One region of the Synechococcus sp. LA31 genome, then DNA from elsewhere that is predicted to be linked to it. Evidence: riboswitches for the same ligand, from Rfam matches in the RefSeq annotation. Region 1 holds a riboswitch; the other holds the start of a gene.
The links. Region 1 has a riboswitch for cobalamin ahead of KJJ24_RS00750 (HupE/UreJ family protein). Riboswitches for the same ligand answer to the same signal wherever they lie in the genome.
Positions count from the first base shown of each region.

Region 1 (7,553 bases):
GTCGTAGACCACATCGAACAAGGTCTGCACAGAAGGCCAATCGCGCTCGGGGGCCTCGATAGTGGGCAATTCCACCTGCTGATCGCTATCTACCAAATAGGCAATCAAACGCGAGGCGTGGCCACGCTCCTCATTGCTCTTGTTGAGCATGTAGGAGGAGAAGCCCACCAGATCTTTTTCGCGCAACCAGATCGACATCGCCAGGTAAGTATGACTGGCCTGGAATTCGGCCGACAGATGGTTGTTGATCGCGCGGGTGAGCTCTTTCATCCTGTCGGAGCAGTGTTGAAATGTTGTACAGCAGAACAGCAGCGATCTGCCGCTGCGAGACAGGGCGTGTAAGCAATGGCACGAGGGGGTGTCAGGTTTCCAACAGGCTGCGAAGCATCCAGGCTGTCTTCTCGTGGATTTGCAGTCGCTGGGTTAGCAGATCAGCTGTGGGCTGATCATTCGCCTCGTCAGCCATGGCAAACACCACACGGATCGTGCGTGCCACAGCTTCATGACCCTGCACCAACTCATGCACCATCTCCATGGCAGCAGGCACACCCTGAGTTTCAGGAATCGTCGACAAGCTGCTGTAGATGCTGCCCCCAAAGGGAGCCTTGTGGCCCAAAGCCCGGATGCGCTCAGCAATCTCATCAAGGGCCGTCCAGAGCTCGGTGTATTGCTCCATAAACATCAAATGGAGCGTATTGAACATCGGCCCCGTCACGTTCCAGTGGAAGCCATGGGTTTTGGCATACAGCACAGTGCTGTCAGCAAGCACGCGACCAAGCCCTTCAGCGATGTTGGCGCGTTGATCGGCAGGGATACCGATGTCAATAGGAGGAGCGGCAATCATGGAGAACGTGTTGTTCCTGTCAAAACCCTAGTTAGCGCAAGCTGCCGTGTCAGCCCTGCCGGCGTAGCAGGTCGACGAGCGACCAGGGATCCGTAGCCATGCTCAGGCGTCCCGCCAGGATCGAAACGCCTTTCGATCCTGGGGCTTAGGCAGGAAGCTGCCAGCGGGCCTCTAGCCGCTTAAACAATAGAGACGCCGTGGTGGTCATCAGCAAATACACAAGAGCTACCGCGATATAAATTTCAAAAGCCCGGTAGGTGGTGGCCACCATCAACTGCCCCTGGCGGAACAACTCATCAAAACCAATCACCGCGGCCAAGCTGGTGTCTTTGATCAGAGTGATGAATTCATTGGCCAGTGGCGGCAGCACACGGCGTAGAGCCTGAGGTGCGATCACGAAGCGCATTCGCTCCAGCGGGCTCAGCCCCAGTGCATCTGCCGCTTCCCATTGCCCCCGATCGATCGATTCGATGCCACTGCGCAGGGTTTCCGCCAGATAGGCCGCCACATTGAGGCTAAGAGCAGTCACCGCCGCCGCTAAGCGGTTGATCGTGAACGGCACCTCCATGCTCTGCAGTAGCGCCGGGAGGCCGAAATAGATCAGAAACAGCTGCACCAACATTGGGGTGCCGCGGAAGAAGTCGATATAGACGCGGCAGAGCCCATGGGCTAACCGCCAGGGAGCCTGCAGCAACACTGCAAGCGCGATTCCCCCCATCAAACCAAAGCTGAAAGAGAGGGCCGTGAGCATCAGAGTGATGGCGGCCCCCTTCAGCAGATTCAGCGCCAACACATGAAGGTCAAGACCCGCAAGAGGCGATGAGGCAGCATCCAATGCGGGAGCACGCTCCGGCAGATCTGCAGGATCCGCCGCAAACCACTCGCGATACAGATCAGCGTAGCGACCACTCCGGATCAGGGCATCCAGCCCGCGATTCACATCAGCGGTGATTGGCGAGTTCATGGGCAACGCAATCCCATAAAACTCGGTGCTGAGATGCTCCCCTGAGATGCGCAGGCCCGTGAGCTTGGCCTGGTCAATGGCATAGAGAATCGCAGGCACATCACTCACCACAGCATCGGCATTGCCATTGGCTAACTCCTGCAGGGCCAGAGGCGTGGAATCAAAACTGCTCACCTTGGCGCCAGGCACTTGGCTGGCCTCCAAGGCGCCGGTGGTGCCGATCTGCACGGCAATGCGGCGGCCTTGTAATTGCGCCAACTGTTCGTAGGCAGGGCCGTTATCCCGCACAACAATCGCCTGGCCTGCCTTGAAATACGGACGACTGAAATCAATCGCACGCGAGCGCTGAGCCGTGATGGTCATCGCACTGATGGCCGCATCCACACTGCGAGCCTGCAGAGCGGGAATCAAGCCATCGAAGGGCAGCGGCACCCATCGGATTGGATGACCGGTTTCCTCACCGATCGCCTGCATCAGGTCAATATCGAAACCAGAGATCGCGCCGTTTTGAGCATTGCGATACTCAAAAGGTGGGAACGTGGGATCGGTTCCAACCCGCCATGGAGCGCCTGAGGCGCCACCACTGCCAGCCGGCAGCACCACCGCCACCATCGCCACCAAGGCCAGAACCCAGCCACGCCACCTGCGGATGTGTTCATGCAGACTGCGCCGAAGCGGATGGGCCATACCGAGGCGTCCTCCCAGAGCTCCCATGATCAGCACATCAACCTCCGCCCCTGTGCTGCAGTGCCGTGATCTGCACAAAAGCTATGGCGATATCAGCGTGCTGCGCGGAGTGAGTGCCACCGTTCATGCCGGCGATGTGGTGTCGATCATCGGACCATCCGGCTGCGGCAAAAGCACGTTTCTGCGCTGCCTCAACCGGCTGGAAAGCTTTGAGCAGGGCAGCCTGGAGGTCATGGGGCAGGCCGTTCCAGGCACGGCCATGCACTGGCAAAACCTGCGCCAACTCCGCGTGAACGTTGGCATGGTGTTTCAGCAATTCAATCTCTTTCCCCATCTCACCGTTCTGGAAAACCTGGTGCTCGCGCCGCGCCAGGTGCTGCAACTATCTCTAGCCGAATGCGAACAGCGCGCACGGCACCACCTCGAGCAAGTCGGCCTGGGCCATCGCAGCGCCGCCTATCCCGCTCAGCTGTCGGGTGGACAGAAACAGCGCGTGGCAATTGCCCGCAGCCTGTGCATGAACCCCGCGGTGATGTTGTTTGATGAGCCCACAAGTGCTCTCGACCCCGAGCTGGTCGTTGAGGTGCTGCAAGTCATGCGGCTGCTTGCGGAAACCGGGATGACAATGTTGGTCGTGACCCATGAAATGCGATTCGCCCGTGAGGTTTCCAATCATGTGCTGTTCTTTAATAACGGCCTGATCGAAGAAGAAGGCAAGCCCGCCGATGTCTTCACAACCCCCCGCAGCGAGCGTCTGAAATCCTTTCTGAGCCGTCAATAGCTAGCGCTACAGAACTAGCCGGATAACACACAAACCATACGATCGTGCCACGTATTCGAAGCCTTTTTGCCCTGCTGATCGGTCTCAGCATCAGCACGGCCCCCGCAAAAGCTGAAGACGAGCACACTGAGCTTGAACAACGCATCCAAGCACTGGATGCGTTGCGCTTCTCACCCACCACCACCCTCACCATCAACTCGAGCTTTGTAACTGGCAGTAATCACTTTCAAGGAAGCGCGAAGAGACTAGTTAATACAAGCAAGCAATCGTTTGGAGCTACCACCTTCAATTACGACGTCAAACTCATTCTAGATACCAGCTTCACAGGGCGCGACCTACTCCACATACGATTGAGATCCGGAAACTTTGAGAAGCTAAATAACAGCTTTTCCGGTGCCGGACCAAGCACCCTTTCGCAACTAGAAGTTGCCTTTCAAGAGCAGTCTGGCCCCAACCGACTAGCGATCAACCGGATCTTCTACCAAGTTCCTATCGGTGATTTCACATTCACCTTGGGTGGCCGGGTTGAACAAGACAACATGTTGGCGATCACCCCCAGTCTCTACCCGACTGAAAGCATCCTCGATCTGATGTCGTTTGCCGGTGCCATCGGGGCCAACAACATGACTCTCGGTGCTGGGGCAGGGGTCTGGTGGCAGCGCCAGGGGCTGGCGATCAGCGCTAATTACGTGGCTGCCAATGGAGCTTCCAACTTTGCCTCCACGTCTGATTCAGGAGGTGCTACCAGCGTTCAGATCGGCTATCAGGCGCCGGGCTGGGGCATCGCAGCGATCTACTCCCACCTGGAGAACGACAGACGTGCAGTTCCTTACGGCACCACCTTCACCATCACCAGCCTCAGCCGCAGCGGCAGCACCGACGCTTTCGGCGTCAGCGCTTACTGGCAGCCAACACAACGTGGCTGGGCGCCGTCGATCAGTGCCGGCTGGGGGATCAACCAGACGACGTACAGCGCCAAGGCAAGCAACCCCGCGCTTGTCAGCGTCAGTCAATCGTGGAGCGTGGGCCTGCAGTGGGATGACGCCTTCTTGCCGGGCAACATCCTTGGCATGGCCGTTGGGGAGCCCACCTTTGCCACCAGCCTCACCAGCGGTGCCCCCCCGAACGATGGGAATCTGATCTGGGAGTGGTGGTATCGCTACCAGATCAGCGACAACGTGAGCATCACTCCGGGGCTGTTCTATCTGAGTCGCCCACTGGGGGCTGACACACCCTCTGGCCAGAGCTTCGCGCAATTGGGGGGCCTCGTGAAAACCAGCTTCTCCTTTTAGGGATCAGACTCTCCCCATCGCCATCACACCTGCCCGCACGTGACCGCCAGCGCGACTTCCCCTGCGACCAAGAGCGTCGCCACCACCGCTCCCCTACCCGTCACAATCCTCACCGGCTTCCTGGGCGCCGGCAAAACCACGCTGCTGAATCACATCCTCAGCAACCAGCAGGGGGTGAAAACGGCCGTTCTGGTGAACGAATTTGGGGAGATCGGCATCGACAATGACCTGATCATCGCCACCGGCGACGACATGGTGGAGCTGAGCAACGGCTGCATCTGTTGCTCGATCAACGGCGAGCTGCTCGATGCGGTGTATCGCATCCTCGATCGGCCCGAACGGGTGGATTATCTGGTGGTGGAGACCACTGGATTGGCCGATCCCCTGCCGGTGGCCATGACCTTCCTCGGTAGTGATCTACGCGATACCACCAGGCTCGATTCAATCATCACCTTGATTGACGCCGAGAACTTCAGCGACGAGATCCTCGATGGTGAGGTGGCCCGCGCCCAGGTGGTGTATGGCGACATCCTGCTGCTCAACAAGTGCGACCTGGTGGGAGAGGAGCGCTTGGCGGAGGTGGAAAGCCGTCTGCGAGAGATCAAGACCGATGCCCGCATCCTGCATTCGGTGAAGGGTGATGTGAGCCTGCCGCTGCTGCTGAGCGTGGGCCTGTTTGAAAGCGACAAAGTGGTCGCCAAGCAGAACCATGACGACTGCGATCACGACCACGGCCATTGCGTGCATGAGCATGAGCACGGCCACAGCCATGACCACCACGATCACAGCCACGATCACGGCCACAGCCACAGCCACGGCCACAGCCACAGCCACAGCCACGCGCACGATCACAGCCACAACCATCCCGATCACCTGGCAATCGAAGGATTCACCTCGCTGTCATTCAGCAGCGAAGGCCCCTTCGCCCTGCGCAAATTCCAGAATTTCCTCGACAACCAGCTGCCGGCCGGCGTATTCCGTGCCAAGGGCATCCTCTGGTTTAACGAAAGCGACAAACGCCACGTGTTCCACCTGGCCGGCAAGCGCTTCTCCATCGACGACAGCGACTGGAGCTCAGCCGCTGAGCGCAAGAACCAGCTGGTGCTGATCGGCAAGAACCTCGACCATGCCCTGCTGCGCAAGCAGCTCCAAGCCTGCGTGGCCAAGGATGCAGGCAAGGGCTTCGTCTGAGGCCATACTGCAAAGAGCGGTTTTCCGGATTCAGCCCGGGATGGCAACGAGGAAAGTCCGGTGAGCAGCCCTGGCTGTTATTCCGGCACTGTCCCGCAGCTGTGATGGGGCCTGCCGGTAGGGCAGACCCCTCAGTCAGAACGCTCGCCGCTCTTTGCCTCTCGTTTCCTTATCAGCACCGGCGCGGACCGGCACTGCCCATGACCTCCAAGCTGACTCGCTCCCTACTGCTCAGCAGCGCCGCAGGCTTTGGCCTCAGCCTGCTTTCAACCCTTCCTGCCGGCGCCCACGGCAACGCCGATGCCGGCGTTTTGGGTGGGGCCCTGCATCCCCTGCTGGGCATTGATCACCTGTTGCTGTTGGTGGGCGTGGGCTTTGCCGCTGCCCAGTTCGGGTCTTTGCTGTTGGGCGTCGCCCTTGGCGGAGCACTCCTGGGAAGCGTGTTCGGCAGCTTTGGCGGTCATCTGCCCGGCGCCGAAGTGCTAGCAGCCCTGGCTGTGAGTGGCCTGGGTGCAGCACTGCTCCTGAGCCGCAACCTGATGCGACCGCTGCCCGTGCTCGGGGGCGTGATGGGTGCGGCTGTGGCCGTTCACGCCATGCTTCACGGTCAAGAAGCCAGTGGCACCGCCGGTTGGTGGCTGGGAGCGCTGCTCACCGCCTCGCTGGTGATCGGGCTGAGCTTCCTGGCAGGCCGCCAGTTCAATCAGCGCCAGAGCCAGTGGGCAGCCGGTGCGCTTGCTCTGCTCGGTGGTGTTCTGGCCCTCGCGCCGCTGTAACGGCAGCCATTGCAACACCAGCGCTGGACAATCCCGCTAGCGTGATCCCAATCGCGTCCAGCGCTTTGGCCGATCTGATTCTGCTCTCCGCCGTGTTCACCTTGGCTGGAGTGATCGCTTGGTTGGCTGCCGGCTCTGATGACGACAACGGTGGTGGCGGTCTGATGCAGCCGGTGCTGGTGCCAGTGCGATCAGCTCGGCATCAGCGCTGATTCAGCTGCGGCACAACTCGGGCATAGCGCCCTCACATTGAGAACACACTCCAGCAGACGAAAGCCGTGGTCACCGGCCGCCTGCTCGCCAGCCATGAGTACGGCTTGGCTTTCAAATTCCTCGGTGTGTCCGCAGCGCACACATACCAGGTGGTGATGATCGCGATGATCGTCATCGCTGGCCAGCTCAAAGCGGCGACCGCCTTCGGGCAGCTCCAGCTCCCGCAGTAGCTCCATGGAGCTCAACAGCCGCAGGGTGCGATATACGGTAGCTAGCGATACACGCTCCTCGGCGCGCAGGAGCCTCTGGTGCACCTCCTCGGCGCTGAGGTGGGTGCCTTCGCCCAACCGCTCAAACAACGACAGAACCCGCTGACGCTGGGGCGTGAGCCTCTGGCCGCGGCCATGCAGGCTGCTGCGCAACGCTTCCGCTGGCAGATCGGGCGCCGGTACGGCAGGCATGCAGGCAGACGTGGCGCTCTTCTCAACAGTAACGGCTGTTGCGAACCGATGCCACGTCCGCACGGGCGCTGATAGCCCCGATCAGATCGGCAAGCGTGCTCACAAGCCGGTAGCTGATCACCACCGCCAACAGAGGCGCTTCGGGGACCGCAAAGGCCAGACGGAGCAGCAGCACCGCCTCGAACACACCAAGACCTCCAGGCGCTCCCGGCACCACCAGCCCCGCGGTCCAGGCCAGAGCAAAGCCCGCCAGCCAGCTGCCCCAGCCAAGGGCAAACGACAAATCAAAGGCCTGCACGCAACAGGCAAATCCAGCGAAGCGCAGCAACACAAACCCCAGCTCA
Region 1 covers NZ_CP075523.1:153,509-161,061, reverse strand. The annotation lists gene KJJ24_RS00780 (ferritin) at 1-270, opposite strand, end outside; gene KJJ24_RS00775 (Dps family protein) at 362-844, opposite strand; gene KJJ24_RS00770 (ABC transporter permease subunit) at 990-2,522, opposite strand; gene KJJ24_RS00765 (amino acid ABC transporter ATP-binding protein) at 2,521-3,276, shown strand; gene KJJ24_RS00760 (iron uptake porin) at 3,321-4,568, shown strand; gene KJJ24_RS00755 (GTP-binding protein) at 4,608-5,759, shown strand; cobalamin riboswitch at 5,760-5,926, shown strand; gene KJJ24_RS00750 (HupE/UreJ family protein) at 5,960-6,535, shown strand; gene KJJ24_RS00745 (hypothetical protein) at 6,601-6,747, shown strand; gene KJJ24_RS00740 (Fur family transcriptional regulator) at 6,727-7,209, opposite strand; gene KJJ24_RS00735 (lysylphosphatidylglycerol synthase domain-containing protein) at 7,232-7,553, opposite strand, start outside.

Region 2 (7,553 bases), 580 kb from region 1:
TGATTGAGGCCCGCGACAGCTCAGGTCAGCGCGTTGTGGAGAGCGATCTAGAACTGGAGATCTACCGCAGTGGAGACGATCTCAACTTGATGCTCAGTCGATTGAGCGATGAACAAGCTCCGATGTTGTGGCACGGCAGCCATGCGGTTTGGATGGATCCAGCCAGTGGAGAGCGCTGCGATCGTCCAGCCGATGGCGCACCACTGGAAGCCTTCTGCCGACGGATTCGAGCCTCGCTGGCTGGTGGTTCTGGAGAAGTTAGCGGTTGGCCGTGAGCTCAACCTGATCGGTCACCGCACCCTTGCTGCTGGAGCTCACCAGGCGGGCGTATTTACCGAGCACACCGGTGCGGTAGCGGGGTTCGGGCTTGGTCCAGGCTGCGCGGCGTTGGGAAAGCTCCTCCTTGCTCACGTTGAGCTGGATTAGCAGCTGATTGGCATCCACCGTGATGCTGTCGCCCTCCTGCACCAAACCGATGGTGCCGCCCACGGCGGCCTCCGGTGCCACATGACCCACCACCAGGCCGAAGGAACCACCGGAGAAGCGGCCATCGGTGATCAGCGCCACGGAATCCAGTAGGCCCTGGCCCACGATGGCGGCGGTGGGGCTGAGCATTTCACGCATACCGGGGCCGCCAACGGGCCCCTCCTGGCGCACCACCACCACATCGCCAGGGTTGATTTGCTTGTCGAGGATGGCGGCCAGGCAGGTTTCCTCGCTCTCGAACACGCGCGCCGGGCCGGTGATCACGGGGTTTTTCACACCGCTGATCTTGGCCACAGCGCCCTCTTCAGCCAGGTTGCCCTTGAGGATCGCCAGGTGGCCTTTGGCATAGAGCGGATTGCTCAGGGGGCGGATTACGTCCTGCCCAGCGGGCGGAACAGAGGGCACATCGGCGAGCACCTGCTTGAGGGTCTTGCCTTCGATGGTTTTGCACTCGCCGTGGAGCAGGCCGGCATCGAGGAGGAGTTTCATCACCTGGGGGATGCCACCGGCCTGGTGGAGATCCACGGTCACGTAGCGGCCACTGGGCTTGAGGTCGCAGATCACGGGCACCCGCTGGCGGATCTCTTCGAAGTCGTCAATCGAGAGAGCCACGTTGGCGGTGCGGGCCACGGCGAGGAGGTGCAGCACCGAGTTGGTGGAGCCGCCCACGGCCATGATCACGCTGATGGCGTTTTCAAACGCCTCGCGCGTCATCAGGTCGCGAGGAAGAATGTTGGCCTTGATCGCCTCAGCCAGCACCTCCGCACTGCGGGCGGCACTATCAGCCTTCTCGGGATCTTCAGCCGCCATGGTGGAGCTGTAGGGCAGGCTCAGGCCCATGGTTTCGAACGCCGCACTCATCGTGTTGGCGGTGAACATGCCACCGCAGCTGCCAGCACCCGGGCAGGCATTCTTTTCGATCGCAGTGAGCTCCTGCTCATCGATGCGGCCGCCGCTGTACTGACCCACCGCCTCAAAGGCGCTCACCACGGTGAGATCGCAGGCGCCGAGCTTGCCTGGCTTGATCGTGCCCCCGTACACAAAGATCGAGGGGATGTTCATGCGGGCCATGGCGAGCATGGCGCCGGGCATGTTCTTGTCGCAGCCGCCGATGGCCAGCAGCGCATCCATGCTCTGGCCGTTTACGGCGGTTTCGATGGAGTCGGCGATCACCTCACGGCTCACCAGGGAGTACTTCATCCCCTCGGTGCCCATCGAGATGCCATCGCTCACCGTGATGGTGCCGAACATCTGCGGCATCGCGCCCGCCGTATGGGCGGCCTCCTCGGCGCGGCGGGCCAGATCGTTCAGGCCCAGGTTGCAGGGTGTGATCGTGCTGTAGCCGTTGGCGATGCCGATGATTGGCTTGCTGAAGTCGCCATCGCCGAAGCCCACCGCCCGAAGCATGGCGCGGTTGGGGGAGCGCTGGATGCCCTGGGTGATCGCGGCGGAGCGGAGCATGGCTGCTGCACAGTGATAGCAGCAACTTACCGAGCAGCCGGTTTAGCTCTGGGTGCTCAGGCTCTCGAGTTGCCGGCGCACCTCCTCGATGGCCTGGTTCAGCTCATGCACCTTGTCTTGGAGCTCGGTGTCGGGCACCGACCGAGCCGAGGCGCCTGAGCCGATCGGATCGTCTTCGTTCCAGGAGAGGCGATTAATGCGCAGGCTGCGGTTGGTGCGGTGCTGCTCCCGCCGCCGCTCGGCCTCTGACAAGAGCCACCAGCCCAGGCCAGCCGCACCGATCAGAGCCCCGGCCAGCAGGGTTCCCAGGGAGCTGGAACCACCGTCTCGGTTGGCCATCGCGCTGCTGCTTCGTGATGCTCTCAGCCTACGAAGTTCATCTGGCCAAGGCCATAGAGCCGTTGTTCGGCGTCACCAAACCCCGGCAAGATCCGCTGCTCCGTATCGAGCTCGGCATCGATGCATCCGGTGTAGAGCGTGAGGTCGTCGTAACGCTCGCCGAGGCGCTTGAGCCCCGGGCTGGCGGCGAGGGCCGTGATCACCCGCAGCCGCATGCCACTCACGCCCAGCTGCTCCAGCTGCTCGAGTAGTTGAAGCAAGTTCGTGCCGCTTGCCACTTGCGGCGTGAACACAAGCACACCGGCCCGCTCCGGAATCTCGTCCGGCAGGCCGTTGAACCAACAACTGCCCTGGTTGAGGCCGATATGGGCCACGGCGGCACTGGGAACCACTGGTCTGGCTCCCTCCCAAAGGGCCAGGCCGGAGCGCAGATGCGGAATGGCGAGCATTGGTACAGACCCATCCACAACCGTGCCTTCCGTGGCCGCCAACGGTGTCTGCACCTGCACCCTTTGATACGGAATCCAGTCGCGCAGGGCTTCGTAGGTGAGCCAGCGCCCCAGTTCCGCCATGGCGGTGTTGAACAGAGCCTGGGGTGTTTCCCGGTCTCGCAGCAGGGTGAGCCAGTGGCCGATCAGGGGATGTGGCGGTACCACCACGCGCAGGGACTTGCTCATCGGTCGCGCAGCGGCAGCTGCCTGCAATAACTTGAGCGCCCCAACGTAGTGCTGTCGTGTTGCCGTTCCTCCGCACCCTGGCTGCCGCTCTGCGGCCGTTGATGCGGGTGGCACTGGCCTTGGTGCTGCCCTTGGTGCTGTGGAGTCAAAGCGCTGCAGCGATCACAGCGCCTGAACTGCGCGGGCAGCGCAGCGTTCAGGATCTGCAGCCCGACATGCACGGCCGCAACCTGCAGCAGCAAGAATTTCTCAAGGCCAACCTTGAAGGGTTCGACCTCAGCGACACGGATCTACGCGGTGCAGTGTTCAACACGACCAACCTTGAGGGAGCCAACTTGCACGCGGCCAACCTCGAAGATGCCGTGGCCTTCGCAACGCGTTTTGATCAGGCTGATCTCACCGATGCGGTGCTGCGCAACGCCATGTTGATGAACAGCAAGTTCACCGGTGCCGCCATCGATGGGGCCGATTTCACTGACGCTGTGCTCGACCTCCCCCAGCAGAAGGCCCTCTGCGGCCGTGCCAGTGGCACCAACGCGAGCACCGGAGTGGCAACGCGCGACAGCCTCAATTGCCGTTGATCCCAGCGCGTCGACACCCACTACATTGAGCGCATCGGTTCTTCGGGGGGTCAGCCCGAAGAGGTAACGGGGAAAGTTCGGTGTGAATCCGGCGCTGTCCCGCAGCTGTGAACGGTTCGAACCTTCTGGTTTCGTCCGCAGTCAGAACGCCCGCCGCTTGATCACCTTCACAATCTGGCGCGGACCAGTACAACCCATGTTTCAACGCCTCATCCCGGCCGGTGCCGGTTTGGCTCTCCTGCTGGCCTCTCCCGCCCTGGCGCACCATCCGATGCAGATCATGCATCTCGAGCCAAGTGCCCTTACCGGATTGATGAGCGGGTTAGCCCACCCACTGCTGGGCCCGGATCATCTGATTTTTCTGATCGCCCTCGCCCTAGTGGGAGTGCAGCGCTCCGGCCGATGGATGATCAGCCTGTTGGCGGTGGGCTTGGCGGGTACGGCCCTCGGGCTTGCGTTGCCAGGGCTGCCTGGGGCGGAACTGCTGGTATCACTCACGCTGGTGGTCGAAGGTCTTGTGGTGGCCGGGCGACTACCCACCATGTTTCTGGTGCCAGCCTTTGCGCTGCATGGCTATGTGCTCAGCAGTACTGTCATCGGCTGGGAAAGCACCCCGGTTGCCACGTATTTGCTCGGGCTGCTGCTAAGCCAAGGCGCACTGCTGCTGTTGGCGCTTTGGGGCCTGCGGCAATCCGTTGACCGCATCACGGCAAGCACTCGCACGTTGTTGGCCGGTGGTCTGATTGGCCTTGGCGCCGCCTTCAGCTGGACCGCGTTGGTCGGCTGAGATGAACGCATCCACTCAACGCCTGCCGGTCACCGTGGTGACCGGTTTTCTTGGTGCTGGTAAATCCACCCTGTTGCGTGAGCTGTTGCGCAACAGCGGGCTGCGCCTGGCGGTGCTTGTTAACGAGTTCGGCGAGGTCGGCATCGATGGCGACCTAATTCGCAGCTGCGGGTTCTGTCCCGAGGAGGAGCTTGAGGGCCGCGTCGTGGAACTGGCCAACGGCTGCCTCTGCTGCACCGTGCAGGATGAATTTCTGCCCACCATGCAAACCCTGCTGGAGCGGGCTGATCAACTTGACGGCATCGTGGTGGAAACCAGCGGACTTGCTCTGCCGGTTCCTTTGGTGCAGGCCTTTGGCTGGCCCGAGATTCGCACCCGTACCCGCGTGAGCGGGGTGGTGACCGTGGTGGATGGCGAAGCCCTGGCCGCTGGCAGCGTGGTGGGTGATCCGGCAGCCCTGGAGGCCCAGCGCCAGGCTGATCCCAATCTTGATCACCTCAGCGACATCGAAGAGCTCTTTAAGGATCAGCTGGAGGCGGCGGATCTGGTGTTGCTCAGCCGCGCTGATGTGCTTGAGCCGGTGCAGATCGATGGGCTTCGCGAGCGCCTCAGCTCCCTGGTCCGCTCGGGGGTTTCGGTGATTCCGATGCAACGCGGTGAGGTGCCAGCGGCTCTGCTGCTGGGCCTTGAGCGCAGCGAGCCGGCGGAGCTTGACCACCATCATCACGACCACGACCACGACCACGACCACGACCACGACCACGACCACCACGACCACAGCCATGTGGCGATGCAATCGGCAGTCGTGCGTTGGCAGGGAGATGTGGAGCGTGGTCGCCTCGAAACCCAACTGCTCAACCAGATCCAGGCTCAGGGTTTGCTTCGCTTGAAGGGGCGTGCCTGGTTGCCCGGTAAACGCCACCCGCTGCAGATTCAGGCGGTGGGTCCAAGGCTGGAGTGTTGGTTTGATTCCCAGGCCCCCGCTGAACGGCCCGAGCACAACGGCGTGGAACTGGTGGCCCTTGGCCTGGCCGTCGACGGCCCCGCTTTGGAGCAAGCGCTGCGGAGCTGAGGGCTAATCGAGGGGTAGGTCGCCCTTGGTGCAGACGCCGTCCCAGCAGAGGGCTCGTTGGGCGGTCCACATCGGCTGCACAGCTCTGGGGCTTGCGCCGCCTTCGATCAGCGTGATGCTGCCGCGACCATCACTGCGAAAGTCGAGCCGCTGGGCACCGATCTGCAGCCACCAGTGCTCTCCCAGCTGCTCAATGGTGAGGGTGCAGGGCTGCCAGCTGCCCTGATCGAGCTGGCATTCAAGGGGCACTTTTAGGCCTTCATTGGCCCGCACCCCTTCCACCGGCAACAGAGGCGTGCACAACAACGCTGTGAGCCAGGCCAGGCGGCAGCGGAACACGGACCGGACCCTCAGTGACTACCTCCACCGTGACCATGCACAAGGGGAGTGGGCAGCCGGCCTGCCAAGATTTAACAATCCTCGTGGAGCCCAGGTGCCGCTCTTCTCCGCTCGCGTGTTGGTTTCTCTCCGGCCGTCGGTGCTCGACCCTGCCGGGGAGGCCACCCGAGCTGCGGCAGCACGGCTGGGTGTTGGGGGCGTGAGCAAGCTCCGTATCGGCAAGGCGGTGGAGGTGGAGCTGGAAGCCGCCGATGCCAAGAGCGCCCGTGAGCAGCTCGAACTGTTGAGCGACCGGTTGCTGGCCAACCCCGTGATCGAGAACTGGACCCTCGAACTCAAGGACGACACCAGCGCAGGAGCCTGACGATGACCCTTGGTGTTGTGGTGTTTCCCGGTTCCAATTGCGACCGGGACGTGCAGTGGGCGGCTGAGGGCTGCCTGGGGATCAAAACCCGCTTCCTGTGGCATGAGGAGAGGGATCTCAGCGGTTTGGATGCCGTTGTGATTCCCGGGGGCTTCAGCTACGGCGACTATCTCCGTTGTGGCGCGATTGCCCGCTTTGCACCGGTGCTGCAGGAAGTAGCCGCCTTCGCACAGCAGGGAGGCAAGGTTCTCGGTATCTGTAATGGCTTCCAGGTGCTCACGGAGATGGGATTGCTTCCTGGTGCCCTCACCCGTAATCAGAAGCTGCACTTCATCTGCGAGCCCACTGATCTGCGCGTAGAGCCTGGAACCTGCTCTTGGCTGCAGGGCTATAGCGGCGGTGAGGTGGTGAATTTCCCAGTTGCCCACGGTGAAGGGCGCTATCAGGCGGATCCTCAGCTGCTAAAGCAGCTCGAGGATGGCGGTCAGGTTGTGCTGCGCTACTGCCAAAACCCCAATGGCTCCGTGGGAGATGTGGCTGGTCTCAGCAACGCCCAGGGCAATGTGCTGGGACTGATGCCCCACCCTGAGCGCGCCTGCGATCCCGCCACCGGTGGCGTGGATGGCCGTCGTTTGTTGTCCAGTTTGATCGGTTGACCCAGCGGTGAAGCGGCGAGAGCTGTTGCACGCGGGCCTCGGTTTCAGCGCTGCGACCGCTGGAATCGCCTGGGCTGCGCAGCCCACCGGGCCGCAGCCCCCGCCACTTCGGCCCGGCAGTCGCATCGCTGCCTTAGCGCCTGGTACGTGGCTTGATCCTGAAGATCCACTGCTCGAACAGCTGAGCCGTCGTTGTGCTGCCCAGGGGTGGCAGCTGATTCAGCCCCCCCAGCTCAGGCAACGCTGGCGTTGGTTTGCCGGCACGGATCAGGCACGCGGCGCTGCCCTACGCGACGCCTGGCGTGATCCTGCGGTCGACGCGTTGTTTTATGTGGGAGCGGGTTGGGGCAGTGCCCGCGTGTTGGAGATGGGGTGGCGTTTCCCTGATCGCCCCCGCTGGTGTGTGGGATTTTCCGACTGCTCCACCTTGCTGTTAGCGCAATGGGCAGCGGGCAGCCTGGGTGGTGTGCACGCCTGGTTTGGCGGCAACGAGCTGCAGTGGCAGCGCCTCGTTGCCCTGTTGCAGCAGCAAACTGTGGCCCCACTACAAGGCGAGCCAGCGGTGACGGGCAGCGCGGAGGGCCCGTTGGTGGTGAGCAATCTCACCATTGCCACCAGCCTGATCGGCAGCCGCTGGCTACCCGATCTCAAAGGCGTGATTTTGGTATTGGAAGACACCGGAGAGGCGCCGTACCGGATTGATCGGCAGCTCACCCAGTGGCGCAGCTCCGGTTTGCTCCACGGGGTGGCAGGCATCGGCCTCGGCCGCTTCAGCTGGGCAGAAGATGACG
Region 2 covers NZ_CP075523.1:737,554-745,106, forward strand. The annotation lists gene KJJ24_RS03935 (hypothetical protein) at 1-275, shown strand, start outside; gene ilvD (dihydroxy-acid dehydratase) at 259-1,947, opposite strand; gene KJJ24_RS03945 (hypothetical protein) at 1,990-2,286, opposite strand; gene upp (uracil phosphoribosyltransferase) at 2,310-2,963, opposite strand; gene KJJ24_RS03955 (pentapeptide repeat-containing protein) at 3,065-3,544, shown strand; cobalamin riboswitch at 3,563-3,717, shown strand; gene KJJ24_RS03960 (HupE/UreJ family protein) at 3,741-4,331, shown strand; gene cobW (cobalamin biosynthesis protein CobW) at 4,333-5,403, shown strand; gene KJJ24_RS03970 (hypothetical protein) at 5,407-5,742, opposite strand; gene purS (phosphoribosylformylglycinamidine synthase subunit PurS) at 5,837-6,106, shown strand; gene purQ (phosphoribosylformylglycinamidine synthase subunit PurQ) at 6,109-6,762, shown strand; gene KJJ24_RS03985 (LD-carboxypeptidase) at 6,788-7,553, shown strand, end outside.
Region 2: another riboswitch for cobalamin. It lies ahead of KJJ24_RS03960 (HupE/UreJ family protein); the one in region 1 lies ahead of KJJ24_RS00750 (HupE/UreJ family protein).